Regions from separate parts of the Micromonospora sp. BL1 genome, predicted to be linked through region 1. Evidence: riboswitches for the same ligand, from Rfam matches in the RefSeq annotation. Region 1 holds a riboswitch; each other region holds the start of a gene.
What was found. Region 1 has a riboswitch for cyclic di-AMP ahead of EAD96_RS12915 (hypothetical protein). Riboswitches for the same ligand answer to the same signal wherever they lie in the genome.

Region 1 (7,805 bases):
CATCTTCGACCGCGGTCTCGGTGACCTCTTCGTGGTGCGTACGGCCGGGCACACCGCCGGGCCGGAGGTGCTCGGCAGCGTCGAGTACGCGGTCACCGTGCTCGGCACGCCGCTCGTGGTGGTGCTCGGGCACGACTCGTGCGGCGCGGTCCAGGCCGCCCGGGAGGGGTTCCGGACCGGGGCCGCCCTGGTCGGGCACCTGGGCGCGGTGGTGGACGCGGTATCGCCCAGCCTGCTGCGCGCCTCCCGCCAGGGCGTCAACGACCTCGACGGCATCATCGACGTGCACATCGCGCAGACCGTCGAGACGCTGCTGGCCCGCTCCGCCGTGCTGGCCGAGCGGGTGGCGGCCGGGCGGTGCACGGTGGTGGGCATGTCGTACCGGCTCGCCGGCGGCGAGGTGCGGACCGTGGCGCAGTCCCCGGCCCCGCTGCCCGCTCCGGCGGCGCCCGCCGACCCGGCGCTGGCCGGCTGAGCCGCCGGGAAGACGAAAAGGGGCCGCCCGAGGGCGGCCCCTTTTACCGTGTCCGGGTCAGAGCAGCGACATGTGGACGTGGTCGGTGTGGTTCGACGGTCCGCTGTACGAACTCCAGCCGGTGGCCGGGAACCAGATCTGCCGGTTCCAGATGACGTAGTAGATGCCCAGCCGGTCGGCGTTGCGGATGAGGAACGCGGCGACCTCGTTGCCGTACCGGCGGGTGTCGTTGTTGTGCCAGGGCGCGAAGCCGCTGTTCTGGAGCGACCAGTCGCACGCCTTGCCCTTGGGGTGCTCCCACGGCCCGCCGGGCCGGTAGCAGCCCACGAAGCGCTTGAAGCCCGCGCGCCGGACCTCCTTGTACGCGTGCAGCGTGCGCGGGGTGACGCAGCCCGACGTGGTGGGGTCGTCCTCGCTGCACGACTCGGCCTTCCAGCCGCCGTCGGCCGTGCGGCCGGGGGCGATCTTGGCGACCGGTGAGGTGGCGGAGACCAGGCCGCCGGTGAAGCCGAGACCGCCGACGAGCTTCAGCGCGCGCTCGGCCTGCACCTTCTCGCGCTCCATCGCGTTCTTCTGCTTCTCCTGCTCGCGCACCTCGGCGTCGAGCGCGATCTTGGCCTGCTCGGCGCGGGTCTTGACCGCGTTGATGGCGGCCAGGCGCTGCGCGTTGAGGAGGTTCAGCTCGTCCAGGGCGTTGACCCGGCGGACGAACGAGTCGGGTGAGTTGCTCTCCAGCAGCATCGCCATGGCGCCCATCCGGCCGGTCCGGTAGGACTGGGCGGCGAGCTGGTTGACCTGCGGGCTGAGCGCGTCGAGTTCGGCCTGTGCCGTCTTCACCTCGGCCGCCAGCCGCCGCTGGCGGTCCTGCGACTTGGCGAGCTTCGCCTTGGCCTGGAGGAAGTTCCGGTTGGCGGCGTCGATCGCCTCGGTGATGAGCGGCGGTTCGCCGTCCTCCTCGTGCCCCGAGGGGGTGCCGGGTGCCGCCGCGGTGGGGGCCGCGGTCGCCGGGGCCGGCCCGGCCAGCACTGCCAGCGAGGTCAGCACGGCCACCACGGGTGTCAGCCAGCGGCGCAGGGGTGCCGTCACAGTGTTCCCTTCCGTCGGCCGCCGACCGGGTTAGCTGACGGGTTCGGGACGGAAGTGGCCCCTACCGCTGTCGCGGATTCACCCCATGTACCTGGTTCCCCGGCTCGCCCGCGGGCGATTGGGCGGCGGCACCGCTGGCGCCGGTGCGCGCCTTCGGCGGTGACCGGCAGCGAGGTTACCTGACAGCACTCCTGAGGATCTACGTCCGGAAGCCGACCAATAGCGAGATTTCGCCGTGGCGCACCGTGACCAGCGTCGCGTTTGAGATCGATGGTCACGCTGCGGAGTGTCACCATGCGGCCTCCGTGCTCTTCCCGCCGCCGAGCGCCTCCAGCGCGTCGTCCCGTCCGGCCGGCGGCCGGGCCGCGGGTGGCGCCGGCTCCGCGCCGCGCGAGCGCCGTCCGGCGGTGGTCACGACCGCGGCCAGTCCGGTCGTCAGCGGTACGGCGGCGATCAGGCCGAGCGTGGCCACCGCGCTGCGGACGATCTCCTGGGCGAGGAACTCGCTCGTGAGGATCTCGCTCACCGGGCGGGAGTCGGCGACCAGCAGGAGCAGCAGCGGCAGCGAGGCGCCCGCGTACGCCAGCACGATGGTGTTGACGGTGGACGCGATGTGCGCCCGGCCGACCCGGGTCGCGGCCCGGTAGAGCTGCCGCCGGGACAGGCCGGGGTTGGCGTGCGCCAGTTCGGTGACGGTGGCCGCCTGGGTGACCGTGACGTCGTCCAGCACGCCCAGCGAGCCGATGATGATGCCGGCCAGCAGCAGGCCGTGCAGGTCCACGTCGCCCTGGAACATGGACAGCGTGGTGGCGTCCTCGCTGCCGAATCCGGTCAGGTGGGTGGCGGACGTGGCGAGCAGGCCGAGCACGCCGGTGACCACCAGGCTGCCGAGCGTGCCGAGCACCGCCACCGACGTCTGCGCGGTGACGCCGTGGGTCAGGTAGAGCACCACGAACATGATCAACGCGGCGCCCACGATCGCCACCAGCAGCGGAGGCTGACCGGCGCCGATGCCCGGCAGCACGAAGCCGAGCAGGATGGCGAAGCTGGCCACCAGGCCGCCGAGCGCGGCGAGACCGCGCCAGCGGCCGAACGCCACGATCGCGGCGGCGAAGAGCACCATCAGCCAGATCAGTGGCGTGCCGCGCTGGTGTTCGGCGATGTTGTAGGACTTCACCGCCGGGTCGGCCGGGTCGGTCAGCTCGACCAGGACGACCTCGTCGCCGACCGCGACCCGGGGTGCGCCCGGCCCGGCCGGGATCGGTGTCTCGACCTGCCGGCCCGCGTCCGGGCCCTGCTCGACGGTCGCCGTCACCGTGCCGCAGGGGCCACCTGCGCCGTCCGGGGACTCCGGGGTCGGCGGGCAGGGTTCGGTGACCACCCGGGTCACGGTGCCGTGGTAGCGGGGGACGTCCGCGCCGCCGACCGGCTCCCGGTCCTGCCGGGGCCAGAGCACCAGCGCCGCGATCACGGTGATCACGAACAGCGGCACCACCACGGCGACGAGCAGCCGTCGTACGCCCGGCGGCGCGGCGGGTGCGGGGTGGGTGTGGTCGGCACCCATGGCGTCTCTCCCAACGGTCGCGGCGACGCCTGGTCCGCCGGACCGGTCTGGTCACCCGGCCGGCGTGGACGTGTCGACCACGTCCGGGTCGTCGCCCGGCCATGGTAGGCAACCCGGCCGGGCGCTTCCGGGCACCGTGACCGTGACGCGCTCCGCGCGGATCAGCCCAGGCCGGCCCGGCGTCGCCGGTACTCGTCCTCGTCGATCTCGCCGCGGGCGTACCGCTCGTCCAGGATGCGCCTGGCCGTCGTCGGGCCCAGGTACTGCGGGCCGGTCCACCGCACGGCCGCCCAGACGAGCCCCGCCAGCACCGCGAGCACCAGCAGGGACCAGATCCACATCCAGCCCATCATCGGGCTCTGCCACATCATCGGGCCGCCCTCCGTCCGTCGCCGCGGGTCCGCCGGGCCGGCCTGCCCGCCACTTCGACGGTACGACCGGCACGACCGCGTCGGCGCGGGTCGATGTGCCCCGCTACGAGGGCCGGAGGTCCCGCTCAGCCGCGCTTCATCAGGCGGCCGACGGCGGCCATCATCTCGGTCGCCATCTCGTCGGCCCGGCCCTCGGCGGCGCCCTCGTGCATGCAGTGCCGGGCGTGGCCGTCGAGCAGGCCCAGGCCGACCTTGTCCAGCGCCGCCTGGATGGCCGAGATCTGGGTCAGCACGTCGATGCAGTATCGGTCGTCCTCGACCATCTTCTCGATGCCACGGACCTGGCCCTCGATCCGGCGGAGCCGGGCGAGGAGTTGGTCCTTGCTGGCGGTGTAGCCCCGGGTCGGGCTGGACGGCGCGGTCATGAAACCGAGGATAGCGTACCCCTCGGGGGTATGCTAACGTTCCGAACGTACCCCTGGGGGGTATCAGATCGGAGGGCGAGATGGAGACCACCTACCAGGTGAGCGGCATGACCTGCGGGCACTGCGTCAACTCGGTGAGCACCGAGCTGAGCGCACTGCCGGGCGTCACCGACGTCCAGGTCGACCTGGCCAGCGGCCGGGTCACCGTCACCAGTCAGAACCCGCTGGACGCGGACGCGGTCCGCGCGGCGGTCGACGAGGCCGGCTACGACCTCGTCGGTGCGTGACGGGTCCGACGACCCGTAGAAACCGAGGAGACACCATGAACACGGCGACGAAGCTCAGCGGCTTCGCCCTCGGCCTCGTGGCGGTGTTCGGCGCGGCGTACGGGATCGGCAACCTGGCCGATCCCGTCGCCCCGGCCGCCGAGACCCGCCACGACGACAGCGACAGCGACCACGGGGCCGGCGACACCGGCCACGGTGACGAGAGCGGCGCCTCCGCGCACCTGCCCGGCGGGCTGCTCGTCTCCGAACGCGGCTACACGTTCCAGCCCGCCACCGCCCCGGCCGGGCAGTTCGCCTTCCGGATCACCGGCCCGGACGGCGCGCCGGTCACCCGCTTCGAGGTGGCCCACGACAAGCGCATGCACCTGATCGTCGCCCGCCGGGACCTGTCCGGGTTCCGGCACGTCCACCCGGAGATGACCGGCGACGGCACCTGGCGGGTCGCCTCGCCGCTCGGAGGCCCCGGCGTCTGGCGGGCCTTCGCCGACTTCACCCCCGAGGGCGGCGAGCCGCTGACCCTCGGCCTGGACGTCACGGTCCCCGGCGAGCTGACCGCCAGGCCGCTGCCGGCGCCGGTGACCAGCACCACAGTCGACGGCTACACCGTCACCCTGGCCGGAACGCCGGAGCCGGGCCGCACCAGCCGGCTCACGCTCTCCGTCAGCCGCGACGGGCGGCCGGTCACCGACCTTCAGCCCTACCTCGGCGCGTACGGGCACCTGGTGGCGCTGCGGCAGGGCGACCTGGCGTACCTGCACGTGCACCCGGAGGGGATGCCCGGCGACGGGCGCACCCCCGCCGGTCCGGCGATCACGTTCGCGGCCGAGGTGCCCTCCGCCGGGGCGTACCGTCTCTACCTGGACTTCCGGCACGGCGACGCGGTGCACACCGCCGAGTTCACCGTCCTGGCCGGCGACCGGACCGCGCCCGCGCCCGCCGCGCCGGCATCCACCACCGCACCGACCCCGGACGCCGGACACGGCACCCCGGGGCACGGGCACAGTTGAGCGCCGGAGGTGCCGCGATGACTGCCACGGGAAAGGCGCTGCCCACCGCGCCGAACCTGATCGAACTGGCGATCGGCGGGATGACCTGCGCGTCCTGCGCCGCCCGGATCGAGAAGAAGCTCAACCGGATGGACGGCGTCGAGGCGACCGTGAACTACGCCACCGAGAAGGCCACCGTCCGGTACGCCGACGACATCGCGCCGGCCGACCTGATCGCCACCGTCGAGAAGACCGGCTACACCGCAGTGGTGCCGCCGCCGCCCGAGCAGGCGGACGCCGCCACGGCCGGGGAGCCGGTGGACGAGCTGCGCACGGCGCGTACGCGGCTCTGGGTCTCCGCCGTGCTCACCCTGCCGGTGATCGTGCTCGCCATGGTTCCGGCCTGGCAGTTCGACTACTGGCAATGGGCCTCGCTCACCCTGGCCGCCCCGGTGGTGGTCTGGGGCGGGCTGCCGTTCCACCGCGCCGCGCTGGTCAACCTGCGGCACGGCGCCGCGACCATGGACACGCTCGTCTCGCTCGGCACGCTGGCCGCGTTCGGCTGGTCGCTCTGGGCCCTGTTCCTCGGCACCGCCGGCATGCCCGGGATGACGCACGCGTTCAGCTTCGCCATTACCCGCGGCGACGGAGCCGGCAACATCTACCTGGAGGCCGCCGCCGGGGTGACCGTGTTCATCCTGGCCGGGCGGTATTTCGAGGCCCGCTCCAAGCGCACCGCCGGGTCGGCGCTGCGCGCCCTGCTCGAACTCGGCGCCAAGGACGTGGCGGTGCTGCGCGACGGGCAGGAGACCCGGATCCCGGTCGGCCGGCTCGCGGTCGGTGACCGGTTCGTGGTCCGGCCCGGCGAGAAGGTCGCCACCGACGGCGTGGTCGAGGAGGGCACGTCGGCGGTCGACGCCAGCATGCTCACCGGCGAGTCCGTGCCGGTCGAGGTGGGGCCCGGCGACGCCGTGGTCGGCGCGACTGTGAACGCCGGCGGCCGGCTGGTGGTCCGGGCCACCCGGATCGGCGGCGACACGCAGCTCGCCCAGATGGCGCGGCTGGTGGAGCAGGCGCAGACCGGCAAGGCGGCGGTGCAGCGGCTCGCCGACCGGATCTCCGGCGTGTTCGTGCCGATCGTGATCGCGCTGGCCGCCGGCACGCTCGGCTGGTGGCTCGGCACCGGCTCCGGGCCGACCGCCGCGTTCACCGCCGCGGTGGCCGTACTGATCATCGCCTGCCCGTGCGCGCTCGGCCTGGCCACGCCGACCGCGCTGCTCGTCGGCACCGGGCGCGGCGCGCAGCTCGGTGTGCTGATCAAGGGGCCGGAGGTGCTGGAGTCCACCCGCCGGGTCGACACAGTGGTGCTGGACAAGACCGGCACCGTCACCACCGGCCGGATGGCGCTGGCCGAGGTGCTGCCGGCCGACGGAGAGGACGCCGCCGAGCTGCTCCGGGTGGCCGGCGCGCTGGAGGCCGCCTCCGAGCACCCGATCGCGCGCGCCGTCGCCGAGGCTGCGGCCGAGGCCGGGGCACTGCCGCCGGTCGGCGAGTTCGCCAACGCCGAAGGGCTGGGCGTGACCGGCACCGTCGACGGCCGGACCGTGGTGGTCGGCCGGGCCCGGCTGCTGCGGGAGCGGGGTCTCGACGTACCCGAGGAGGTCGTGCGGGCCGCGACCGGCGCGGAGGCCGCCGGGCGGACGGCGATCCTGGCCGGCTGGGACGGGCGGGCCCGCGGTGTGCTCGCGGTGGCCGACGCGGTGAAGCCGACCAGCCGGGCGGCGGTCGCCCGGCTGCGTGAGCTGGGCCTGAAGCCGGTGCTGCTCACCGGCGACAACACCACTGTGGCGAAGGCGGTGGCGGCCGAGGTCGGCATCGACGAGGTGATCGCGGAGGTGCTGCCCGCCGACAAGGTCGACGTGGTCGAGCGGCTCCAGCGCGAGGGCCGGGTGGTCGCCATGGTCGGCGACGGGGTGAACGACGCCGCCGCGCTGGCCCGGGCCGACCTCGGGCTGGCCATGGGCACCGGCACCGACGCGGCCATCGAGGCCGCCGACCTGACGCTGGTCCGGGGCGACCTGATGGTCGCGGCGGACGCCATCCGGCTCTCCCGCCGGACGCTGGCGATCATCAAGGGCAACCTGTTCTGGGCGTTCGCCTACAACGTCGCGGCGCTGCCGCTGGCGGCGGCCGGGCTGCTCAACCCGATGCTCGCCGGGGCGGCCATGGCGTTCTCGTCGGTCTTCGTGGTGGGCAACAGCCTGCGGCTGCGGCGCTTCCGCCCGATCGGGTGAGGGGGTTGAGCCGACGGCCGACGGGGTAACCAGTTGTCGTCAGGCAACCGCATCAGTGGAGGTCATCATGGGTCTGGACGACAAGATCGACAACGCTTCCCAGGACACCGCGGGCAAGGTCAAGGAGGGCGTCGGCCGGGCGACCGACAACGAGCGCCTCGAGGCCGAGGGCCGCAACGACCAGGCGGGCGCCAAGCTCAAGCAGGCCGGCGAGAAGATCAAGGACGCCTTCAAGAGCTGAGTACGCGACGCACACACACCACCGGGTCGGCCCACGGGCCGGCCCGGAGTGCTGTCCAGGCGCGGGTCAGCGCGGC
Region 2 (7,805 bases), on a different contig from region 1:
CGGGGCGACCACCACGAGTGCCCGCTCCGACTGCCCGTTCGGCGCGTACGCGCCGTACCGGCGCGACACCTCACCCTTGGGCTCGAAGTCGGCGAGCAGCGGGAACCGGATGCCCCGGCTCTCGGCGAAGGCCCGGTGCGAGTCGACGCTGTCCACCGAGATGCCCAGCAGCACCGCGTCGTACCGCTCCAGCTCGGGCAGGGCGGCCTGGTACAGGGTCATCTGCTCGCCGCAGACCGGTGACCAGTCCGCCGGGTAGAAGGCGAGCACCACGGGACGGCCCCGGAACTGCCCGGGGCCCACCTCGCGCCCGTCCGGCGCCGCCGGCAGCGTGAACCCGGGCGCGGTCTGCCCGGGTGTGATCAGCCCGTTCGGATCACTCATGCCTCCCACCATGGCCGCGACCCGGGTGAGGCGGGCTCACCCGGGCGGGGTGGTTCCGGTCAGCGCACGACGAGGTGGTTGTGCACCTCCCGGATGCCGGGGGCGTTCCACACCACCCGCTCGATCTCCTCGCGCTCGCCGGCCGAGTGGACCTGCCCGTCCAGCAGCACCGTGTCGCCGTGCACCCGCACGTCGACCTCCTCGGCCTCGGTGGCGCGGTTGCGGGCCAGCGCGTCCACGATCCGCTCGGCCAGGTCGCGGCCGTCGGCGTGCACCGCCGGGCGCACGGCGATGCCGTTGCTCACCCCGCGTACGCCGGTGAGCCGGGCGACCGAGCGTTCGGCGGCCCGCCGCTGGTACTCCCACTCGACCTCGCCGTGCAGCGTGACCCAGCCGTCGGCCACGGTCACCTGCAACGCCTCGATCGGCACGAACGCGTCCCACTCCAGCGCCCGTACGGCCGCGACGGCGATCTCCGGGTCCTCCCGCCCGGCCGCGGTGTCGATCCGGACGGCGAGGTCGTTGGCGACCGCACGGACCCGGGTGACCCGGTGCGCGGCCCGCTCGGCGGCCCACTTCTTGGCGTAGCTGTCCACCCGGCCGGTGAGCGTCACCACGCCCTCGGTGACGGTCACCCCGATCTCGTCCGGGCCGACCCGCGGCTCCCAGGTCAGCTCGTCGAGCACGGCGGTCTGGATGTCCCGGTCGGTACGCGTGACCGTGTCGGTGGCCATCCGGCTCTCCCTCCCGTCGATCGCGGCGCGGGCACGTGGTCCCGCACCCGCGATCCTGCGCGTGTCCCGGGTGAGCCGCCCTCGCCCGGTCCGGGTGAGGCAGCACGACGGCCGCTCCCGGGAGCCCCGGGAGCGGCCGTCGTCGCGTCGTACTGTGCGGGTCAGCCGTCCAGGCCGGCCGGGGAGTTCGGCCGGTCCACGTCCACGAACTCGATCTCGTCCGCGGCGCGGTCCCGGCTGCCGGCGGCGCGCGCCGCGGTCCCGGCGGCCCAGCCGATCGCCGCGCCGGCGAGCGCCGCCGCGATCAGCAGCGTCCAGGGCAGCGCGGGCCGGCGGCCGGCGAGCGCGTCGAACGCGAGACCGGCCCGGCGGCGTGCCTCCTCGGCGGCGCTGCCGACCAGGTCGGTGGCGTCGTCGGCCAGGCCGGAGGAGCTGCGGCGGGCGGTACGGGTGGCGTCGCGCACGCTGTCACCGGCGGAACCGGCGGCGGAGAGCAGGTGCTGCCACGCCTGGTCGGCGACCCGCTCGGCCTTGCCCCGGCGGTCCAGCAGGTTGGATCCGAACATCGTTCTACCTCCTCGGGTGCCGAAGGCCGGCGGCCACTTCGGACTCCGGTGTCCATCCGGCGGGTTCACTGTCTCGGGCAGTGCCCCACCGGCACGCCTGGCAAACCATGTCCGGGTCACGGGCGGCCCGGGCAGCGAACGGGACGAACCACCCGAACGCGCCGGACCGGTGCCCACGGGACGTGCGTGCGCCCGCTACCCTGGTCGGCGGATCGGCCGGGCCCGCCCGGCCGCAGGGTTGGCCGCGGCCCGCCCTGAAGGGGAAACTGGAACCCGGAGGTCCGGATTGGGTACGCCCAGGTGTGCCCAGTTCGCGAATTGCTCATCCCGGGGGGTGGCGACCGGGCCGTCGGAGGAATACGCTCGGTCGCGGCCCGCGTACTGATGAGGCGCCCGTCATGGGCGAGTGGAGGTGCTCGCGTGAGCCTGTCGATCGTGAAGTCGGTGCGGCCGGGTGGTGTCGTCCAGATCGCGCCCCGTGGGGAGATCGACGTCGACACCGCGTACGAGGTGCGGGAAGCGATCGCCGAAGTGCTCGCGAAGGGCCGCCCCTCGCGGATCGAGCTGAACATGCGGCTCGTCACGTTCATCGACTCGGTCGGCATCAGCGCCATGGTCGCGGGCTTCCAGACCTGCGAGGTCAGCGGCGTCAAGCTGGTGGTCACCGAGCCGAGCCGGTTCGTGCACCGGCAGCTCTGGGTGACCGGCCTGCTCGGCCTGTTCGGCGCGCCCGAGCCGTGGTTCGCCGACGACACCCCCGAGGTGCTGCCCGGCGCCTGAGCGCCGTTCACACCCCCTGCTGCCAGGGGACCTTCTACCCGTTGCCAGTCCGGCGTCGGTACGGGACGATCGTCGCGACGCACGACGGCGAGGGGGCCCGCTTGCAGAGCAGCGACAGCTTCAGCTACACCGTGCAGGCCCGGTGCACCCGGGCCGAGGCGGTGGCGCTACTGGGTGACCTGAGTCGCCAGGGCGAGCTGCATCCGCTGATCGTCCGGGTCCGGAAGCTGCCGGCCCGGCCGGGCGCGCTGGCCAGCTACGCGATCACCGACCGGCTGCAACTCGGCCCGCTGCACTTCCCGGTCACGTACCAGGCGGACGTGTTGATCGCCGGCGAGGACGAGGTGGTCACCGTGGCGCGGCAGCAGCCCGCGACGACGGTACGCAACCACACCCGCCTGCGCGACGAGCCCGACGGCACGGTACGCATCGACGTGGAGATCACGCTCACCGCACCGGCACCGCTGTTCGGGTACGCGTTCCGCCAGGCCCGGGCGGCTCACCTGGGCCTGGCGGCGCGTCTCGGAGCGACCCTGGAGGGCCGGCCGGCCTGATCCGGCCGCCCTCCAGGGCGCGCTCAGTACACCGACAGGTGCACGTGGTTGGTGTGGTCGCTGGACGGGTCGCCGTTGCCGCCGCTGTACGACTTCCACCCGCTGCTGGGCAGCCAGATCTGCTTGAACCAGATCACGTAGAGCACGGCGAGCGGGTCGGCGTTGCGCACGAAGTACGCGGCCAGGTTGTTGCCGTACGTCCGGTCGCCGCCGGTGGCCACGCCGCCGAAGCCGCTCTTCTGCGCGGCGAAGTCGCAGGCGCGCCCCTTCGGGTGCTCACCCGAGCCGCTGGGCCGGTGGCAGGAGACGTACCGGGTGAAGCCCGCCGCCTTGGCCTGTTGCAGCGCGTGCAGCGTGCGTGGGGTGATGCAGCCGTTCGCCGGGGTCGGGTCGTTGACGCTGCACGACTCCGACGGCCAGGAGCCGTCCGAGTTGCGCGGCGCGGGCTTCGCGTTCTTGCTGGAGGTGCCCTGGACGCTGCCACCGCCGCTGCTGCTGCGCGAGGCCCGGTCGTTCGCCACCTCGAGGGCACGCTCGGCCTGCTCCTTGCGCTTGCCCATCACCGCCACCTGCTTGCGCTGCTCGCGGATCTCGCCGTCGAGCTCGGTGCGGGTGCGGGTGGCCTCGTCACGGGTCGCGATCAGGTCGCGCAGCGTGCGGTCCTCGTGCGCGGCGACCTGCTCCAGCGCGGCGGCCCGGTCCATGAAGCCCTCCGGGCTGCTGCTGCCGAGCAGCGCCCCGGCGGTGCCGAGGCGGCCGTTGCGGTACGCCACGGCGGCGATCTCGCCGACCTTGGCGTCCCGAACGGCCAGTTCGGCGCCGACCGTCTTGAGTTGTTCGTTGAGTTGCTTCTGCCGGTTCACCGACCGGTTGAGCGCGGCCTTCGCCTCCAGCCAGCCCTTGCTGGCCGCGTCGAGCTGGGCGCGCAGTTCGGGCGTGCCGCCCTCGTCGTCGCCGGGCGCGGCGGCGAGCAGGCCGGTCGCGGGTGCCGCCGAGGCGGGGGAGGCCGGAACGGTCGCGACGCCGAGGGTCAGCGTCGCGACGAGCAGGGCCGCCAACCGGGCGGCCGTCCGTCGTACAGGTGCCACTGGGGGCATTCACACGTCCTTCCGTCAGCGCCGACCGGGTTAGCTGACGGGTTCGGGACGGAAGATCCCTACCGCTGACGCGGATGCACCCCACGTACGTGGTTCCCCGGCTCGTCCCTGCGGACGATTAGGCGACGGCCGCCCCACCGGGGCCGGTGGCGCCCGCGGGTGCGGCCGCGACCGAGACTACCGGCGCTGCCCGGGCACGGCTCCGTGGAGCAGTGCCACTAGGCGGGGCAAAACCGGCATAAGACTACATTAGCCACAGTGATTTAAGTGTGTCCTAATCACCACTCGGTCTGTCCGCACACTCCGGCCGACGCTCCGGGTTCGACCTGCAACGTGGCGTGATCGATGGAGAAGTCCTCGTGCAGGGCGGCCCGCGCGGCGGCCAGCACGCCGGCCGGGTCCACGCCCGGGTCGGTGGTCAGGTGCGCCGAGGCCACCTCCATGCCCGAGGTGAGCGTCCAGACGTGCAGGTCGTGCACCTCGGCCACGCCGGGTACGGCGGCCAGCCGGTCGTGCACGGCGGTCACCTGGAGGTGTTCCGGCGCGGCCTGCACCAGGATGCGCAGCGCGGCCCGGCCGAGCCGCCAGGTGCGCGGCAGGATGAACAGGCCGATCCCGACGGCGACCAGCGGGTCCGCCCACCACCAGTCGGTCACCGCGATGACCAGGGCGGCGGCGATCACGCCGAGCGAGCCGAGCAGGTCGCCGAGCACCTCCAGGTACGCCCCGCGCAGGTTGATGCTCTCCTTCGACCCGGCGCGCAGCAGCGCGAACGCGACGATGTTGGCGAGCAGGCCGAGCACCGCCACCACCAGCATCGGGCCGGCCAGCACCTCCGGCGGCTCGCCGAAGCGGCGTACCGCCTCGACCAGGACGTAGATGGCGACGGCGCCGAGCAGCACGGCGTTGGCGAGGGCGGCGAGCACCTCCAGCCGGTAGAGCCCGAACGTGCGCTGCGGGTCGGTGCCGGCCCGGCGGGTGGCGGTGATCGCCGCGAGGGCCATGCCGATGCCGAGGACGTCGGTGAACATGTGCCCGGCGTCGGAGAGCAGCGCCAGCGAGCCGGTGGTGAAGGCGGCCACCGCCTCGACCACCATCAGGGCGGCGAGCAGCGCGAACGCGGCCCAGAGGCGGCCCCGGTGGCGGTGTGCCGCGTTGGCCACCGCACCGCTGTGGTCATGACCTGCGCCCACGCCAACACCCTCCCTGCCGCGTACCGGCCCGGCCCAATGTATGTTCACATCGCTATGTATGCAAGTGAACTGTGGGTGGCGGCGGGGCCGGTCACCCCACCGGGTCGAGCGTGGTGAGGCGCTGGGTCGCCCGGGACAGCGCCACGTAGAGCGTGCGGACGCCCGAGCCGGGATCGGCCCGGATCTCACCCGGCGCCACCAGCACCACGCCGTCGTACTCCATGCCCTTGGCCTGAAGGCTGGTGACGACCTGGAGGCGGCCCGCGCCGAGCCCGCCCAGCCAGCCCGCCACCTCGTCCCGGCGCGGCACCGGCGTGATCACGCCGACGGTGCCCTCCACCTGCGCGAGCAGCGCCTCGGCCGCCTCGACGGTGGCCGCCGGCAGGTCGGCGGCGGGCACCGTGCGCTCGACCGGCGGCACACCCGTGGACCGGACCGCGGCGGGCAGCGGCAGGTCCGGGTAGAGGCGGCGGATCTCCGCCGCCGCCACCGCGAAGATCTCCGCCGAGTTGCGGTAGTTGGTGGTCAGCTCGTAGCGGTGCCGCTTGCGCCGGCCCAGCGCCTGGTCACGGGCCCGGTCCAGCTCCTGCGGGTCGCCGGTCCAGGCGGTCTGCGCCGGGTCGCCGACCACGGTCCAGGACGCCAGCCGCCCGCGCCGGCCGACCATCCGCCACTGCATCGGCGAGACGTCCTGCGACTCGTCCACCACCACGTGCGCGTAGTCGCGGTAGTCGTCCGGACGCTCCCGCGCCGCCGCGCGGGCGGCACGCTGCCGGTCGGCGTACGTGCTCAGCTCGCGCACGCCACCGGCGAGCTGGTACGGGTCGCGCTTGGGCCGGGCCCGCTGCACCGGCTTGCCGAGCAGCGCGTCCAACTCGTCCAGCAGCGCGATGTCGGCCACCGTCAGCCCCTCGGTCGCGAGGCTCCGGTACGCGTCGCCGAGCAACCGGATCTCCGCCGAGGACAGGATCCCCCCGGCGTAGCGGCGCAGCCGGTCCGGGCGGGCCAGCCAGTCCAGCACGTGCCGCGGGTGCAGCCGGGGCCACCACGCCTTGAGGAACTCGCGGAACTCCGGCCGCTCGATGATCTCGTCCTCGAACGCGGGCTGCTCCGGCAACCGGCCCACACGCAGCGTGCGGGCCTGCGCGTAGAGCGCGGCGAGCACCGCGTCGAACGCCGCCCGGCGCACCTCGTTGCGGCGCGCGCCCCGGGCCAGCGTCCGGTCCCGGATCGCGTCCAGCGCGGGGCGCTCCAGGCGCAGCAGCTCGCCCCGGTAGAGCAGGCGCAGCTCGGCGGGGGAGTCCGGCACCGCGTCGCGTACCGCGCGTTCCAGCACCCGGCGCATCCGCAGCGATCCCTTCACCGCCGCCACGTCCGGCGGGTCGGTCCGGGACGCGGACAGGCCGGGGAACAGCGAGCCGAGCGAGTGCAGCGTGGCGGTCTCCTCGCCCAGCGAGGGCAGCACCGAGGCGATGTACTCGACGAACACGCCGGACGGGCCGACCACCAGGATGCCGCCGCCGGCGTACCGCGCCCGGTCGGAGTAGAGCAGGTATGCGGCCCGGTGTAGTGCCACCGCCGTCTTGCCGGTGCCCGGGCCGCCGGAGACGATCGTGACGCCGTTGCCGGGGGAGCGGATCGCCTCGTCCTGCTCGCGCTGGATGGTGGCGACGATGTCCCGCATGCCCCGGCCGGTGGCCCGGGACAGCGTGGCCAGCAGCGCCCCGTCACCGACCACCGCCATGTCCGGCGGCGCGGCCTCCGGGTCCAGCAGGTCGTCCTCGATCCGGGTGACCTTCTCCGAGGCGGACTGGATCGTGCGCCGGCGCACCACGCCGCGCGGCTCGGCGGGCGTGGCCTGGTAGAACGCGGCGGCGGCGGGTGCCCGCCAGTCCACCACCAGCGTCTCCGCGTCCACGCCCCGCACACCGAGGCGGCCGACGTGCAGCACCTGCCCGGTCCGCAGGTCCAGCCGGCCGAACACCAGTCCCTCGTGCTCGGCGTCCAGCACGTGCCGGCGCTGGGCGGCGTGGAAGACCATCGCGTCCCGCTCGACCAGCGCGCCGAAGTTGCCGACCCGGGCCAGCCGGTAGCCCTCCCGCTCGGCCTCCGCCGCGGACCGGCGCAGTTCGGCCAGCCGGGCGTACACCCGGTCGAGGTGGCGCTGCTCGGCGGCGATCTCCCGGTCCAGCGTGGTCTGGTCGGTCAACGCGGATGCTCCTGTGTTCGGAGGGCACGACGGGCTGAATGAGGGTACGGGCCGCCGGCAACCGGCACGCCGGGGCATGCCGCGCACGTGGCGTACGTCGGTGCCGCCCGGAGGTGGGGAACGCTCAGAGGCGGGTCGCGGGACGGGCCGCCAGCACCCGGTCCAGCACGCCGGAGAGGGCGGCGTTCACCGCGTCGGGGCGCTCCATCATGAGCATGTGCCCGGCGCCCGGGCAGACGGTCAGCTCCGTGGTGGGCAGCGCCGCCGCGATCGACTCGGCGCAGGGCG
Region 3 (7,805 bases), on a different contig from region 1:
TATCGGACGGGCTCTGACCCCGCCACTTCGCCGAACTGGTGTTGATCACGCTGGGGTATCCCAGGTGGGGAAGATCGATCCCACCTGGAGGGATGACCGGGGCGGTGAGGGCTTCCGCCCGCATCGGCAGGGCTGCCCGGGTGCGCAGGTGTGGGTCGGGGTGGATGGGGCGGAGCGCCGCGCGGGGGGCACCGGCTGTTGATCGACTGTGCCCGGGCGGTAGTCGTGGCAGCCGCGTGATCGACACCACTGCGCCGAAGTGGCGGCATCCCACGGGCTCTGACCCGGCCACCTCGGCGAGCTGGTGTTGATCACGCTGGGGTGTCCCAGAGTGGGGGAGGCTGGTCCCAGATGGAGGGACCTCGGGCGGTAGTTGTGGCAGCGGAACCGTCTTGCCGAGGTGGCGCCGCCACCTCGGCGAAGACGGGTCGGCTCAGGGGAGTGCGGGGTAGAGCGCGGCCACGCCGCCGGACAGTCCGGCCTGGACCCGGCGGGCGACGTCGTCGGCCAGGATCTCGTAGCTGTCGGACTCGATGCCGTCCGCGGCGAGCCGGGCGACGTCGGCCGGGTCGGCCTTCGGGCCGGGGACGGCGGCGGCCATCTCGGTGTCCATGTAGCCCACGTGCAGGCCCGCGACACGGACGCCCCGGCCGGCCAGCTCGACGCGCAGGGCGTTCGTCATCGACCACTCGGCGGCCTTCGCCGCGCCGTACGCGCCGACGCCGGGGAACGTGAACCAGGACAGCGCCGACAGCACGTTCAGGATCGTGCCGCCGCCGTTGGCCGCGATCCGGGGCGCGAACGCCCGTACCACCGACAGCGTGCCGAGGTAGTGCGTCTCCAGCTCCAGCCGGATCTGCGCGAGGTCGCCGTCGAGCAGGTCGGTGCCGGTGCTCACGCCGGCGTTGTTGACCAGCAGCGTCACGTCACCGGCCCGCTCGGCGGCGGCGGCCACCGACGCTGGGTCGGTGATGTCGAGGCGTACCGGGGTGACGCCGGGCAGGTCCACGGTGTCCGGGTTGCGGGCGCCGGCCCAGACGGTGGCGCCGCGCGCGACGAGTTCGGCGGCCAGGTGCCGGCCGAAGCCGCGGTTGGCGCCGGTGACCAGGGCGGTGCTTCCAGCGATCTTCATGGTCTCGCTCCGAGGTGTGGTGGGGAAGGGAGGTCAGGCGGACAGCAGGCCCGGACCGGGCAGGACGGCCAGTTCGCCGGGCGGTACGTCGTGCCCGGCGTCGCAGCGCAGCCGCGCGTGCACCGGCGCGCCGCACTCGTCGTGGGCCACCCGGACCGCCGGGCCGGCCTCGTCGGCGGCGTACGCGTCGCCCCACTGCCGCAGCGCGACGAGCACCGGGATCAGGTCGCTTCCCTTCGCAGTGAGCACGTACTCGTCGCGGGTGCGCTGCCCGGGCTCGCGGTAGGGACGCCGGTCGAGCAGCCCGTCGGCGACGAGCTGCTTGAGGCGTGCGGCGGCCACCGGCTCGCTGACGCCGACCCGCCGGGCGAAGTCGTCGAAGCGGCGGGTGCCGAACGACGCCTCCCGCAGCAGGAGCAGCGTGGTGCGGTTGCCGACCACCTCGAGCGCCCGGGCGATCGAGCAGTTGGCGGTGGACCAGGAGTCACGCTGCGCAAGGAGGTCCGTCATGGCGTCGACGGTACCCCCCTGACTTAAGGAACCAAAAGTCAGCTACCTCACAGCTGGCCGGGGAAGAAACCGTGCCGGGCCAGCGGCTCGACGATCTGGTGCTCCTCGTACGACAGGTGCGACAGCAACGTGTCGGTGAGCAGGTCCACCGCCTCCTGGAGTCCGGTGAAGTCGCCGGGCCGGCGGACCAGCTCCACGAGTGCCCGGTCCACGCTCTCCACCACGCCGTGGATCACCACGTGCTCCTCCTCCAGGCGGTCCAGCACGGCGGCCAGCCCGGCCTCGGATCGGCGCAGGTGCGGGAAGATCGAGGCGTCCTCCAGCCCGTGGTGCTGGGTGACCATCGTGCAGTAGGCCGCGCAGTACGCCCCGAGCGTCCAGTTGTTCTGCCGCATGGTCATCTCGTTCAGCGCGGCCCGCGCCCGGCCCGGCGTGACCGAGCCCTGCTTGACCTGTTCCAGCAGGTCGCGCACCTGGGCCAGCTCCTGGCGCAGATGGTCGTGCACGTCCACCAGGTGCTGCCCGGCGGCGACCAGCTCCCGCACGGCGGGCGCGACCTCCTGGCCGAAGATCTGGATCGCGCGCGGCTCGTCGCTGCCGAGGATGAACGTGGTGATGCCGTGCTCCAGCGTGAGCCCGGCCAGTTCCTCCACCCACTGCTCCGGCGGCCCGGCCAGGAAACCGGCCGACGAACGGGCGAACGTGCCGGTCACGTTGAGCATGCGGCGGATCGCGGCCGGGTCGCGCCCGGCGGCCTGGGCACCCTCGTCGACGAGCGCGTTCAGGGCGGGCAGCTCGTCGGGGCCCTTCGGCAGGTACGACAGGGACGGCAGCCAGCCGTCCGCGGCGCGGCCCACCAGGCGCAGCATGCGCGGCTTGTACGCGCCGACCCAGATGCCCACCGGGTGCGCCGGCGCCGGCCCGCGCTTGGCACCGACCACCCGGTAGTGCTCGCCGTCGACCCGGATCATGCCGCGCCGGTCGGTGTCCCAGACCTCGCGGATCACCCGGATCGCCTCGTCCAGGGCTTCGACGGCGGCGCCGGGGGACAGGCGCCGCCCGCCGGTCGCCTCGATCGCGTCCCAGAACGCGCCCGCGCCGAGCCCCAGCTCGACCCGGCCGCCGGTGAGCAGGTCCAGGCTGGCGATGCTGCGGGCCAGCACCACCGGCTGGCGCAGCGGCAGGTTGAGTACGTTGCCGGCCAGGCGGATGCGCTCGGTGGCGGCGCCCACGTAGGACATCAGCGTCCAGGTGTCCAGGAAGCCCGGCTGGTACGGGTGGTCCTGGAACGTGACCAGGTCCAGCCCGACCTGCTCGCAGAGCCGGGCGAGCGCCACCACCTGGTCGGGCTGCCCGGCGGCGGGGGTGAGGAAGCCGCCGAAGGTCAGCTCGTGTCCGTGATCGGTCATCCGTCCCGTCCTCCCGTGATCTTGCCTGGCCCTGCCACCGTAGCGCCGCCGCCGGTAGCCCGGCCGGGTGAAGAGCATCACAAGAAGTGGACGATCGTCGCAAAACGCTCCTAGCGTCGGTTTCGTTCGCAGACGCGGACACCGCGGGCCGGAAACGCCAAATCCCGCCGCCGTCCCCGGTAACCGAACCTCGCGCGGGAGCGGGGGAACCACGCGTTCCACGGTGCATCGTCACCTCGGGGTGAAGCCGCCACCGGCGGCCGGGCTCCTCGGCCCGAACCCGACAGCTCACCTCGTCGGCGTGGAGGAATCCACATGGCAACTGAATACTCAGCCCGAAGCCGCCGTACCGCTCTCGGGGCGGTTCTGGCCGGCGCCGCCGTCGGCGCCGCGACCCTCTTCGGCCCGGCCGACCCGGCCAGCGCGGGCGTCAACTGGGACGCGGTCGCGCGCTGCGAGTCAGGCGGCAACTGGAAGATCAACACCGGCAACGGCTACTACGGCGGGCTCCAGTTCTCCCGCGCCACCTGGAACGGCTACGGCGGCAAGAAGTACGCCGCCCGCGCCGACCTGGCCAGCCGCTCCGAGCAGATCGCCGTCGCCGAGAAGGTGCTGCGCGGTCAGGGCATCGGCGCGTGGCCGGTCTGCGGCAGGAAGGGCGGCTCGGCGAACGCCGGGTCGGCCGGGGCCGGCGAGCGGGCCACCACGAAGGCCACTCCGCGCAAGGCCGCCCCGGAGCGGCCGGCCCCGCGCAGGGCCGCGCCGGAGCGGCCCGCGACGAAGGCCGCGCCGCAGCCCACGAGCGGTGCCGGGACGTACGTGGTCCGGCGCGGGGACACCCTGTCGGAGATCGCCGTGGCGCAGCGCGTCGACGGCGGCTGGCGTGCCCTGCACGAGCGCAACCGGGCAGTGGTCGGCGACGACCCGGGCCTGATCTTCCCCGGTCAGCGGCTGCGCCTGCGCTGACAGCGGCCGGAGAACGCCCGGCCGGTCCGTCCGGCCGGGCGTTCACCCGTCCGCGACACGCCGCGTCGCCGGTGTCCGGCCTGCTCGCGGCGCCGGGGCGCGGCCCGCGACAGCCGGTGACCGCGATTCGTCGGAGCCGGTTGCTAGGGTCACGGTGCTCGGCTAAGACGTGAAGAAAGCGCGGAAATGACCAACGACCCGTTCTCGGCGGCCGCGAGCCTCGACGAGCTGCTGACCCGCACGCAGCAGGCGCTCACCGCGATGCGCTCCCGGGCCTCGGCGCACGCCGACGGCGAGCCGGGCGACCTGCTCCGCGCCGAGGGCACGGCCGCCGGCGGGCGGGTCCGCGCGGTCGCCGTCCAGGGTGGCCGGCTGGATTCCGTGACGGTCGACCCGGAGCTGGCCGGCGAGCGCCTCGACGTCCTCTGCGGACACCTCGTCACCGCCGCCAACGCCGCGCTGTCCGAGCTGGACGCCCAGGTCAGCGCGTCGGCGCGGGCCGACGCCGACGCGCTCGCCGCACGGCTCGGCACCATGGGCGACCAGGCCGAGCTGTTCGGCCGCGCGATGCACGAGGCGGCCGCGCGGATCCACCGCGACCGCGGCACCCCGTCCCGGGCCGGCCGCCCGGCCTGACCCGACGGCCGCGTGGCGCCGCGACCCCGCGACGCCCGGCACGGCCCGGCCGGCACGACGAGGCTCTGGCACGACGAGGCTCTGGCACGACGAGGCTCTGGCACGACGAGGCGGCCGGCCGCCGGGAGGACGACGACCGGCCGCGCTACGCCACGGTCAGCTCAGGGTGACCGCGGTGTCGTCGACGACGAAGGACGTCTGCAACGAGCTGTCCTCCACGCCGCTGAACGAGATGGTCGCCGTGGTGCCCGCGAGCGACGAGATGTCGAAGGACCGCTGCACGTAGCCGGTGGCCTTGTTCAGGTTGGAGTAGGTGGCCAGCGTGGTGCTGCCCGCCTTGACGGTGAGCTTGTCGTACGCGGTGCTGGTGGTCGACTCCGCGCTGTCGACGTGCAGCCAGAAGCTCAACGTCGCCCGGCATCCGGCGGGGATCGTCACCGACTGGCTGAGCGTGTCGGTGTGCGACGAGCCGTACCCGTCCAGCCACGCCTTGTACGAGCCGCCGTGTGCGGCCTGGCCGCTGTCGGTGGTGATGACGCCGGACGAGGCGCTCCAGCTCACGTTGCCCGACTCGAAGCCCGGGTTGGCGAGCTTGTTGCCGGAGCAGCCGCCCGACGGCGGAGTGGTCGTGGTGCTCGGCGTGGGCGTCGGGGTGCCGCCGGCACAGGTCGGCTCACCCGACTGGGCCGGTACGCTGACCGCGGTCCACGCCGCCTTCACCGCGTTGAACTCCGTGCAGCCGCTCGGGTAGAGGTTCTTCGCCGCCTGCAACGTCCACACGCGGTACTTCAGGTAGGACGAGGACGACGTCTTCAGCAGCATCGCGTTGTACATGATCTTCATGGCCTTCTGGATGCCCAGGCCGGTCACGCTGCTGCCGTTGCAGGTGGAGCTGGAGGGCTGCCCGTTGGTCGGGCTGCTGCCGTTGGCCAGCAGGTAGAACCAGTGGTTGCCCGGGCCGGCCGCGGCGTGCACCTCGGTCGACGGGATGCTGCTGGAGTAGCAGTTCGGGTCGCCGAGCGCGGACGGGTTGTACATGTTGCGGATCGGGCCGGAGCCGACCAGGTTGATCTTCTCGCCGACCAGGAAGTCCGGCGCGTCGTAGCTGGACGGCTCGTTGGCGAACCACTCGGTGGCCGCGCCGAACGTGTCAGCCACGAACTCCTGCGTGCCGCCGCCGGAGATGCCGCCGGGGGTGTTGTCGTCGATGCCGTGGCCGATCTCGTGCGCCACCACGTCCAGCGAGCTGATCCACTGACCGGCGGTGTTCTTGCCGATCTGCACCTGGCTGCCGTCGTAGTAGGCGTTCTGGTCGTTGAGGCCCACCCGGATCGGCCAGTAGCCGCCGTTGCCGTTGGCACCGTTGCGGCCCAGCCACTGGGCGAGCATCTTGTGCTCGGTCTGCGCGGAGAACAGCGCGTCCACGCAGCCGGTCTCCTTGTTGGTGGCGGTGCCGTTGCCCCAGACGTCGTCGGAGCCGCTGAACGTGGTGTTGTTCGCCGCGTCCTGGCAGCTCAGGTTCGTGACCGTCGGGTCCTTCATGGTGTACGTCGAGCCCGACTGGGTGGTGTTGAGCGTCAGCGGGCTGGGCCCGTTCCAGGCGCCGGTGCCGGTGCCGCGCACCACGTGCTCCTGCTTGCGCAGGACCGCGCCGGTGCGGGCGTCGACGTCGACGGTGAGCCGGCTGGGGCCGTCCGCGCCGGTGCCGCGTACCGTGGTCTCCCAGGCCAGTGCCGGTGCGGCGCCGAGCGTGTAGACCACGAGCGTGGTGCCCTCGACCGCGTTCACGGTCGTGAGCTGGGCGCGCGCCGTCTTTGCGGCGGCGTCCCGGGTCAGCGCGGGCGTGGTGGCAAGGGCGCCGATGGGCCGCTGCTGGGCGACCGAGGCGTACTTCAGGTTGCCGGCCGCGTCCGTGGCGAGCACGAAGTCGCCGCCGACCACCGGCAGGCCCTTGTAGGTGCGCTCGTAGGGCACGTACTGGGTGCCCTCGGAGGAGATGACCGGCTTCTGGACGAACGCGTCGTCGGAGCCGGCCTGCAGGTAGGCGGGACGGTTCGCGACCAGGGCACGGGCCGAGTCGGCGGCGGTCGCGCGGGCCTGGGCCGGGTCCGGGGCGGCGGGCCCGGGTGGCGCGGCCTGCACGGCCGCGGCGGTGCCGGCAGCGAGGATGCCGGCCGCGGCCGCGCCGGTGAGCGCGGCGAAGCGAGGTGAGAGTTTCACGGGGGTTTGCTCCTGTTCTACAGGCGCGCCGCACGGAGCCCGGTGGGGACGGGCGGCGCGGTGGTGCGAGGCAGGGTGACGGCCGGTCACCGGAGCTGCCGGCGTGGCTCCGGGTCGACAGATCGACCGTCGTGAGTCGCCGGGGGTCGGCGGCTCGCTGGTGCACAATCACACGCCGCCCGAGCCCGGAGCAATGGGTGACCTGGGCAACGGCTGACAGTCGGGCGTGTCGCCGCGCGCGTCGATTCAGGCAACCATGATCTTCAATAGGCCCTGATCAGGGCGAACATCGCCGACTGTGGATGGGCGGGCGTGCAAATTGCGGACGTTGCCGCTGTGTGCGAATGGCGCGCATAGACGCGAGGCCGCCGTGCGCGCGGCCGGGCGGCCGATCCGCCGCCCGGCCGGGTCAGCGCGGGCCGCGGGTACGCGTCGGCGACACGGTGGGCAGCGGTGGAAGCGACGGCGTCAGCGTCGGCCGCGACGTCGGCCGACCGGTCGGGCCCGGGCTCGGGCTCGACGAGGAAGGGCTCGGGCTCGGCGACTCCGAGGGCGTCGGCGCGGCGGTGGTCGGCGGCGGTGGCACCGACCGCGTCGGCTCCGGGGTCTCGCCGGGGAACGCCGGCTCACCGAAGCGGTACTTGCCCGGGTCGAGCTTCATGGCCGCGGTGGCCCGGTTCATGAACTGCCGCCAGATCGGCGCGGCGCCGGTCGAGCCGTATACCTCGTAGCTGCCGCCCTTCGTCCGCAGCGGCTTGCCGTCGGTGGTGCCCAGCCAGACGGCCGAGGCGAGCGCGCCGGTCCAGCCGACCATCCAGGTGTGCACGTTCTGCGTGGTGCTCTGCCCCGCCTGCCACGTGCCGGTCTTGCCGGCGGAGTCCCAGCCGTTGCCCAGTTCGGCGGCCCGCACCCGACGCAGCGTCCAGTCGAGC
Region 4 (6,891 bases), on a different contig from region 1:
AGGCGGCACCACTCTACCTGAAGGCCCCCACCCCCGTGCATCCAGGTGCCCGCGCGCCACTTCGGCGAGGTGGCTGCATCGGCGGGCGGTTGACCCCGCCACCTCCCCGAGCTGGAGTGGATCAAGCACAGGGCCGGGGCCGGCCGGCGCGAAGTTGCACGTCGGCAACATATGGGCGTTCTCAAATCTGTCGATGAGATGTAACGTCTGCCCCACGTTTCCGAACCGGCGTGACACACCCCCTGGCACGCCGTCAGAAAGAGGTGGGCCCATGGGACTCCGTCCCAACCTGCTGACCCGGCGTACCGCCGGTGTCGCGACGTCGACCCTCGCGCTGCTGCTCAGCACCGCCGCCGTCGGCGTCGTCCCCGCTGCTTCGGCCTTCTCGGCCGCCCCGGCCGGCGTCTGCGCCGAGCCGGCCGACGCCCACGCCGACGAGCACGCGAACGCGCGCGTCGCGAAGGGTGGCAACGCCAAGCTGGACCCCAACCACCTGACCGCCCAGCAGGTCCGTGACCGTGAGGCCGACCTCGCCGCGGCGCAGCGCGAGCGGGCCAACTTCCGGACCGGCGCCGTCGCGCCGCTGGCCACCGTGACGATCCCGGTCGTCGTGCACGTCATCCAGGAGAACAGCACCCGGGCCGGTGGCAACATCACCGACTCGATGATCAACCAGCAGATCACCGTGCTGAACCAGTCGTACGCGGGCTCGACCGGCGGCGCCGCCACCGCGTTCGGGTTCCAGCTCACGAAGATCAACCGGGTGACCAACCCGTCGTGGTACCCGATCGTGCAGGGCTCCTCCGCCGAGCGCTCGATGAAGACCTCGCTGCGTGAGGGCGGCAAGAACACGCTGAACATCTATCTCGGCGAGCTGAGCGACAGCCTGCTCGGCTGGGCCACGTTCCCGAAGCGGACGCTGGACAAGATGGACGGCGTGGTCGTGCTCAACGAGTCGCTGCCCGGCGGCACCGCGACCAACTACAACCAGGGTGACACCGGCACCCACGAGGTCGGCCACTGGCTGAACCTCTACCACACCTTCCAGGGCGGCTGCTCCGGCTCGGGCGACAGCGTCTCCGACACCCCGGCCGAGGCGTCCCCGGCGTACCAGTGCCCGACCGGGCGGGACACCTGCTCGACCGCGGGCAAGGACCCGATCACCAACTTCATGGACTACACGTACGACTCCTGCATGTACCAGTTCACCGCCGGCCAGGCGAGCCGCATGCTCACCGCGTGGAACGCCTACCGCGCGGCCTGACCCTCGCACCACGTACCGGTGCCGGCCCTGTCCTCGGACGGGGCCGGCACCGTTTCGTTCCGGGTCGGGTCAGGCGGCCGGGCGGCGGGTGTCGAAGCCGTGCCGGCCGCGCCGGGCCTCCGCGCCCACCGGCTCCCGCCGGGCCGGTTCGGCTCCGCGCGGGTCGAGCCAGACCCGCACCTGCGGCGGGGCGGCGCCGGGCTGGGCCACCGGGTCGCGCCGGGTCAGCATCGCCGCCTCGACCGTGAACTCGAACAGCCGCCAGTCGCCCTGCGGCGACGCGCGGGCGATCCGGGCCAGCCGGGCCACGGTGGCCGGGTCGGTCACCGGCCGGGCGCGGCCCGCGACGTACGCCTCGTCGTCGCTCTCCTCCGGCGGGAACGAGTGCAGCGCGTAGCGGCCGTCGCGTTCGAGGTCGCGGCGCTTCGGCGAGTCGATGACGAAGCACCAGAGGCCGTCGTCGGTGATCACCGGGGAGACGGGATGGACCCGGGGGCCGCCGTCGGCGCGGACCGTGGCGAGGTAGCCGAAGCCCGGCCCGTACTGCTGCATCAGGAGGCGGATCTCGTCGGCGAGGCGGGGCTCGTCGGCGGCGAATTCGGACCAGGAAGCCATGTGGACACTCTATCGAACACGTGTACGAAGATGTAGTGCGACACGCTGGTCACCCGCACCGGTCGCTATGGTGTTCCGATGCTGCTCTCCGACCGCGACCTGGTCTCCGAGATCAAGGCCGGCACGCTCGCGCTGGAGCCCTTCGAGCCCACGCTGGTGCAGCCGTCGAGCATCGACGTACGCCTGGACCGGCTGTTCCGGGTCTTCAACAACCACCTCTACACGCACATCGACCCGTCGATCCAGCAGGACGACCTGACCTCGATGGTGGAGGTGCCGGAGGGGCAGCCGTTCGTGCTGCACCCGGGCGAGTTCGTGCTCGCCTCCACGCTTGAGGTGATCTCGCTGGGCGACCAGCTCGCCGGGCGGCTGGAGGGCAAGTCGAGCCTGGGCCGGCTGGGCCTGCTGACCCACTCGACGGCCGGCTTCATCGACCCGGGGTTCTCCGGCCACGTCACGCTGGAGCTGTCGAACGTGGCGAACCTGCCGATCACGCTCTGGCCGGGCATGAAGATCGGCCAGCTCTGCATCTTCCGGCTCTCCTCGCCGGCCGAGCACCCGTACGGCTCGGCCGTCTACGGCTCGCGTTACCAGGGGCAGCGCGGCCCGACGCCGAGCCGGTCCTGGCAGAGCTGGCGCACCTGGCCGACTCGCTGACACCAACGCCGGGGGCGCCGCGCCGAGGCCCCGCCGTCACCGGCGGAGCCCCGGAGCACGACCTCAGCCGGGACGGCCGTAGCTGTTGATGTCGCCGTCATCGACCCGCTTCATGGTGATGGGCTTGCCGGACTGGGAGGCGTGCACCACCCAGCCGTCGCCCACGTACATCGCCACGTGGTGCAGGTCGCTGTAGTAGAAGACGAGGTCACCGGCGCGCAGCTCGGCCCGGCTGATCCGCTTCGTCACGCCGTGCTGCTGGCGTGCGCTGTGCGGCAGTGAGACGCCGCCCTTGGCCCAGGCCGCCATGGTGAGGCCCGAGCAGTCGAAGTGGTCCGGTCCAGCCGCGCCCCAGACGTAGATCTTGCCGATCTGGGCGCAGGCGAACTTGACCGCCGCACCGGCCGGGCCGCCGGGGTAGCCGGACGGGCACGGCGCCGGGCGCAGCGGGCCGCCGCCACCCTTGCCGTACACCTTGAGCCGCAGCTTCTCCAGCTTGGCGATCTCGGCATCGATCTGCTTCTTCTTCGCCGCGAGCTGGGCCTCGGTACGTGCCAGGCCGGCGATCATCTCGTCCAGCGGCTTCTTCTTCGCCGCCAGTTCGTCGCGCAGCGCGGCGACGGAGCGCACCTGTTCGTGCTGGCGGTGCGCGAAGCGGTCGAGCAGTTCCAGGCCGTTGACCAGGTCACCGGGCGAGCGGCTGCCCAGCAGCGCGTTCACGGTGGAGAGGTTGTCGCCCTTGTAGGCGTCGGCGGCGAGCCCGCCGACCTGGCCGAGTGCGGCGTCCACCCGGGCCTGGAGGGGTGCGATCTGCCGGCCGAGCGCGTCGGCCTGCTTGCGCCGCACGGCGAGCTGCCCGCGTACGGCGTTGACCTGTTCGATGACCGGTTCGAGCTTGTTCCAGTCGCGGTCGATCTGGGCCTCGATCTCGGCGACCGAGGGTTCGGCGTGTGCCGCCGTGGCGCCGCCGGTCAGGACGACGGCGGTGCCGACCAGTGCGGCGAGGGCGGTGGTGAAGCGGGACCAGCGGGAACGCGGCGCGACGAAGGACCGGTCGACCGACCGGTTCGACGACGGCCGCGGGGCATGGAGTGCCACCGGGCGTCCGTACTCCTTCTTCCGTACCGCCTACCGGGTTAGCTGACGGATTCGGGCGGGAAGGGAGCCGCCCTACCGCATCGCTGCGGATTCACCCCAGGTACCTGGTTCCCCGGCTCGCCCGGAGGCGACTCGGCGGTGTCGGACCGTCACCGACCGGGTTGGACGGTGAGACGTGCGGCCGACGATTCACCAGAGTAGGGACCACCGTTATCGATCCGCAACTTCCAGCGCCGTGACACTCCGTACGCGATGCGGTGCCGCGCCCTGCGCGGAGGTGAAATTTTCTTTCAAGGCTGATTACCCACTGGAAAGGTATTGACCCTCACGGGTGTGCGGAGTGAGGGTGGAAACGCAGTGACCCCCATCCCTGTCCAGGAGGTTCGATGCACCTCTCCGCCCCGCCGTCGGGCAGACGGATACTGCTCGCCGCCGCCGTGGCGACAGCCACCGCGCTGGCGACGACCGGCCCGGTGACCGCCGCGCCGGACACGTCCGCGCCCGCGAGCGACCGGCAACAACAATACGCCGCCGCCGCGGCCGAGTACGGCGTGCCGCAGAACGTGCTGCTCGGCGTCTCCTATCTGGAGTCCCGCTGGGACACCCACACCGGGCAGCCCAGCACCAGCGGCGGCTACGGCCCGATGCACCTGACCGACGCCGCGCACATCCTCGCCATGCCGGGCAGCGCCCACGTCGACGAGGACGAGGACCCGCGCGGCGACGACGCCCGCCCGCTCAAGCTCGACCCGGCCACGGCCGCCGCGCCGAAGCGGGAGACCCCGCTGCCGCCCGCCTCGCTCCAGACGCTCGACGCGGCCGCCGCGCTGACCGGGCTCGACGCGGGGACGCTGCGGACCGACCCGGCCGCGAACATCCGCGGTGGCGCGGCGCTGCTGGCGTCGTACCAGAAGGCCGTGGGTGGGCCGGTCGGTGCCGGCACCGACCCGGCGGCCTGGTACGCCGCGGTGGCCCGGTACTCCGGCGCGGACACCTCCGACGCGGCGGCGGCCTTCGCCGACGAGGTGTACGACCAGCTCGGCCAGGGTGCCAGCCGGACCACCGACGACGGCCAGCGGGTCACGCTTCCCGCCACCGCCGCGCAGCCGGACCGTTCCCGCCTGGCCCGCCTCGGCCTGCGCAACGCCGAACGGCCGGACGGGCTGGAGTGCCCGGTCCGGCTGGCCTGCGAGTGGATCCCCGCGCCGTACGAGCAGCTCAGCGACGACCCGGGCGACTACGGCAACCACGACCTGGGCGACCGGCCGAAGCAGCAGAAGATCGAGTACATCGTCATCCACGACACCGAGGGCTACTTCGGCCCGAGCGTCGACCTGGTGAAGCGGGCCGACTACCTGGGCTGGCACTACACGCTGCGCTCGGTGGACGGCTACATCGCCCAGCACATCAAGACCAAGGACGTGGGCTGGCACGCCGGCAACTGGTACGTCAACGCGAAGTCCATCGGCCTGGAGCACGAGGGCTTCGCCGGTCAGGGCACCTGGTACACGGAGGCGATGTACCGCACCTCCGCCAAGCTGGTGCGCCACCTCGCGCTGAAGCTCGGCATCCCGATGGACCGGCAGCACATCATCGGCCACGACAACGTGCCCGGCATCACCGCCGCCAACGTGGGCGGCATGCACTGGGACCCGGGACCGTACTGGGACTGGTCGCACTACTTCGACCTGATGAAGGCGCCGTTCCGCGGCACCGGCACGCCCCGGACCGGCCTGGTCACCATCGACCCGGACTTCGCCACCAACCGGCCCGCGTTCACCGGCTGCAACCAGCAGCCTCCCGGCGTCCCGACGCCCCGGCCGCCGGCCGAGCCGTGCCCGTCGCGCGGTTCCTCGGCCGTGATCCTGCGGACCGCGCCGAGCCCGGACGCCCCGCTCGTCAACGACCTCGGGCTGCGCCCGGACGGCACGCCGGACACCATGTACATCTCCGACCACGGCGCCCGCGCCTCGGCCGGCCAGACGTACGCCCTCGCCGGCCGCCAGGGCGACTGGACGGCGATCTGGTACCTCGGCCAGAAGGCGTGGTTCCTCAACCCGGCCTCCGCGCCGACGGCCAAGTGGGCCACCGGCTTCGTCGTGACGCCGCGGCCCGGCAAGGCCACCATCCCGGTGTACGGGCGGGCCTACCCGGAGCAGGCCGCCTACCCGGACACCATCCCGTACCAGGCCATCTCGCCGCTGCAGTACACGTTCGCCGCCGGCCAGCGGTACGCGGTCGGCGGGGTGCTGCCCGGCGAGTACTACCGGGCGGTCTCGTTCGACGGTTCCGCACCGGGTGACCGGACCGTGGTCCGCGGCGAGAACCGCTACGTGCAGGTCCAGTTCGGTCACCGGATCATGTTCGTGAACCTGGACGACGTGCTGATCCTGCCGTCCCCGGTCGGCGCGCCGCGCTGAACCGTCACCGCACACGGGAAGGCCCCCGGTCCGTGTGGACCGGGGGCCTTCCCGCTGTCAGGGGTTGCGGGTCAGCTGACCCGGACGAAGCCGGCGAGCGGCTGGGTGTTGATGCTCGACACCTGGACCGGTTTGCCGGTACGTGGCGCGTGCACCATCACCCCGTTGCCGAGATAGAGCCCGACATGATGCAGGTCGGAGCCGAAGAACACCAGGTCCCCGGGGCGGGCCTCGGAGCGGGAGACCCTGCGGCCCTCGTTCCACTGGGCACCGGTGAAGTGGGTCAGCGAGATGCCGGCCGCCTTGTACGCGTACTGGGTGAGACCGGAGCAGTCGAACGAGTTCGGGCCGGTGGCGCCCCACACGTACGGGTCACCGACCTGGGCGCACGCCGTCTTGATGGCGGTCCGCGCGGCGCTGCTCACCACGCCGTCGATCTTGGGGCAGCCCGCCGGGCGGATCGAGGTCACCGGGAGCATGGCGGTCAGCCGCTTGATCTCCGAGTCGATCTGCTTCTTCTTCGCCGCGAGGTCGTTCTGCTGCTTGATCTCCAGCGCGATCAGCGCGTCGAGCTTCTCCTTCTGCCGGTTGTACTCGTCGCGCACCTTGAGCACACCGGCGATCTGGCGGCGCTGGTCGTCGGCGATCCGGTCCAGCATGACCAGCTGCTCGGCCAGCGCGCCCGGCTTGCTGTTCACCAGCAGCGCGCCCAGCTCCTGCGACGGGCCCTGGATGTAGTACCGGGCCGCGATGTCGCCGACCTTGTTCATGGCGAGCGTGGAGGCCAGCTCCAGCGGCACCATCTTGTCCTTCAGCGCCTTGGACTTCTTCTGGTTG

Region 2: another riboswitch for cyclic di-AMP. It lies ahead of EAD96_RS30480 (hypothetical protein); the one in region 1 lies ahead of EAD96_RS12915 (hypothetical protein).
Region 3: another riboswitch for cyclic di-AMP. It lies ahead of EAD96_RS23230 (transglycosylase family protein); the one in region 1 lies ahead of EAD96_RS12915 (hypothetical protein).
Region 4: another riboswitch for cyclic di-AMP. It lies ahead of EAD96_RS30100 (NlpC/P60 family protein); the one in region 1 lies ahead of EAD96_RS12915 (hypothetical protein).

Annotation. Positions count from the first base shown of each region.
Region 1 covers NZ_RCVK01000222.1:20,373-28,177, forward strand. The annotation lists gene EAD96_RS12910 (carbonic anhydrase) at 1-475, shown strand, start outside; gene EAD96_RS12915 (hypothetical protein) at 533-1,561, opposite strand; cyclic di-AMP (ydaO/yuaA leader) riboswitch at 1,565-1,696, opposite strand; gene EAD96_RS12920 (YibE/F family protein) at 1,851-3,125, opposite strand; gene EAD96_RS12925 (SHOCT domain-containing protein) at 3,287-3,496, opposite strand; gene EAD96_RS12930 (metal-sensitive transcriptional regulator) at 3,622-3,921, opposite strand; gene EAD96_RS12935 (heavy-metal-associated domain-containing protein) at 4,002-4,208, shown strand; gene EAD96_RS12940 (hypothetical protein) at 4,244-5,215, shown strand; gene EAD96_RS12945 (cation-translocating P-type ATPase) at 5,233-7,488, shown strand; gene EAD96_RS12950 (CsbD family protein) at 7,556-7,729, shown strand; gene EAD96_RS12955 (RNA polymerase sigma factor) at 7,796-7,805, opposite strand, start outside.
Region 2 covers NZ_RCVK01000416.1:47,709-55,513, reverse strand. The annotation lists gene EAD96_RS30505 (redoxin domain-containing protein) at 1-384, opposite strand, end outside; gene EAD96_RS30500 (BON domain-containing protein) at 444-1,118, opposite strand; gene EAD96_RS30495 (hypothetical protein) at 1,280-1,684, opposite strand; gene EAD96_RS30490 (STAS domain-containing protein) at 2,105-2,464, shown strand; gene EAD96_RS30485 (SRPBCC family protein) at 2,566-3,018, shown strand; gene EAD96_RS30480 (hypothetical protein) at 3,042-4,115, opposite strand; cyclic di-AMP (ydaO/yuaA leader) riboswitch at 4,120-4,250, opposite strand; gene EAD96_RS30475 (cation diffusion facilitator family transporter) at 4,394-5,308, opposite strand; gene EAD96_RS30470 (AAA family ATPase) at 5,400-7,517, opposite strand; gene EAD96_RS30465 (alpha/beta fold hydrolase) at 7,642-7,805, opposite strand, start outside.
Region 3 covers NZ_RCVK01000308.1:7,510-15,314, forward strand. The annotation lists gene EAD96_RS23215 (SDR family oxidoreductase) at 434-1,132, opposite strand; gene EAD96_RS23220 (helix-turn-helix domain-containing protein) at 1,166-1,642, opposite strand; gene EAD96_RS23225 (LLM class flavin-dependent oxidoreductase) at 1,690-3,051, opposite strand; cyclic di-AMP (ydaO/yuaA leader) riboswitch at 3,223-3,368, shown strand; gene EAD96_RS23230 (transglycosylase family protein) at 3,367-4,017, shown strand; gene EAD96_RS23235 (YbaB/EbfC family nucleoid-associated protein) at 4,204-4,653, shown strand; gene EAD96_RS23240 (M4 family metallopeptidase) at 4,810-6,873, opposite strand; gene EAD96_RS23245 (transglycosylase domain-containing protein) at 7,283-7,805, opposite strand, start outside.
Region 4 covers NZ_RCVK01000411.1:17,428-24,318, forward strand. The annotation lists gene EAD96_RS30085 (zinc metalloprotease) at 272-1,264, shown strand; gene EAD96_RS30090 (pyridoxamine 5'-phosphate oxidase family protein) at 1,334-1,879, opposite strand; gene dcd (dCTP deaminase) at 1,958-2,536, shown strand; gene EAD96_RS30100 (NlpC/P60 family protein) at 2,600-3,634, opposite strand; cyclic di-AMP (ydaO/yuaA leader) riboswitch at 3,648-3,782, opposite strand; gene EAD96_RS30105 (N-acetylmuramoyl-L-alanine amidase) at 4,021-6,054, shown strand; gene EAD96_RS30110 (C40 family peptidase) at 6,126-6,891, opposite strand, start outside.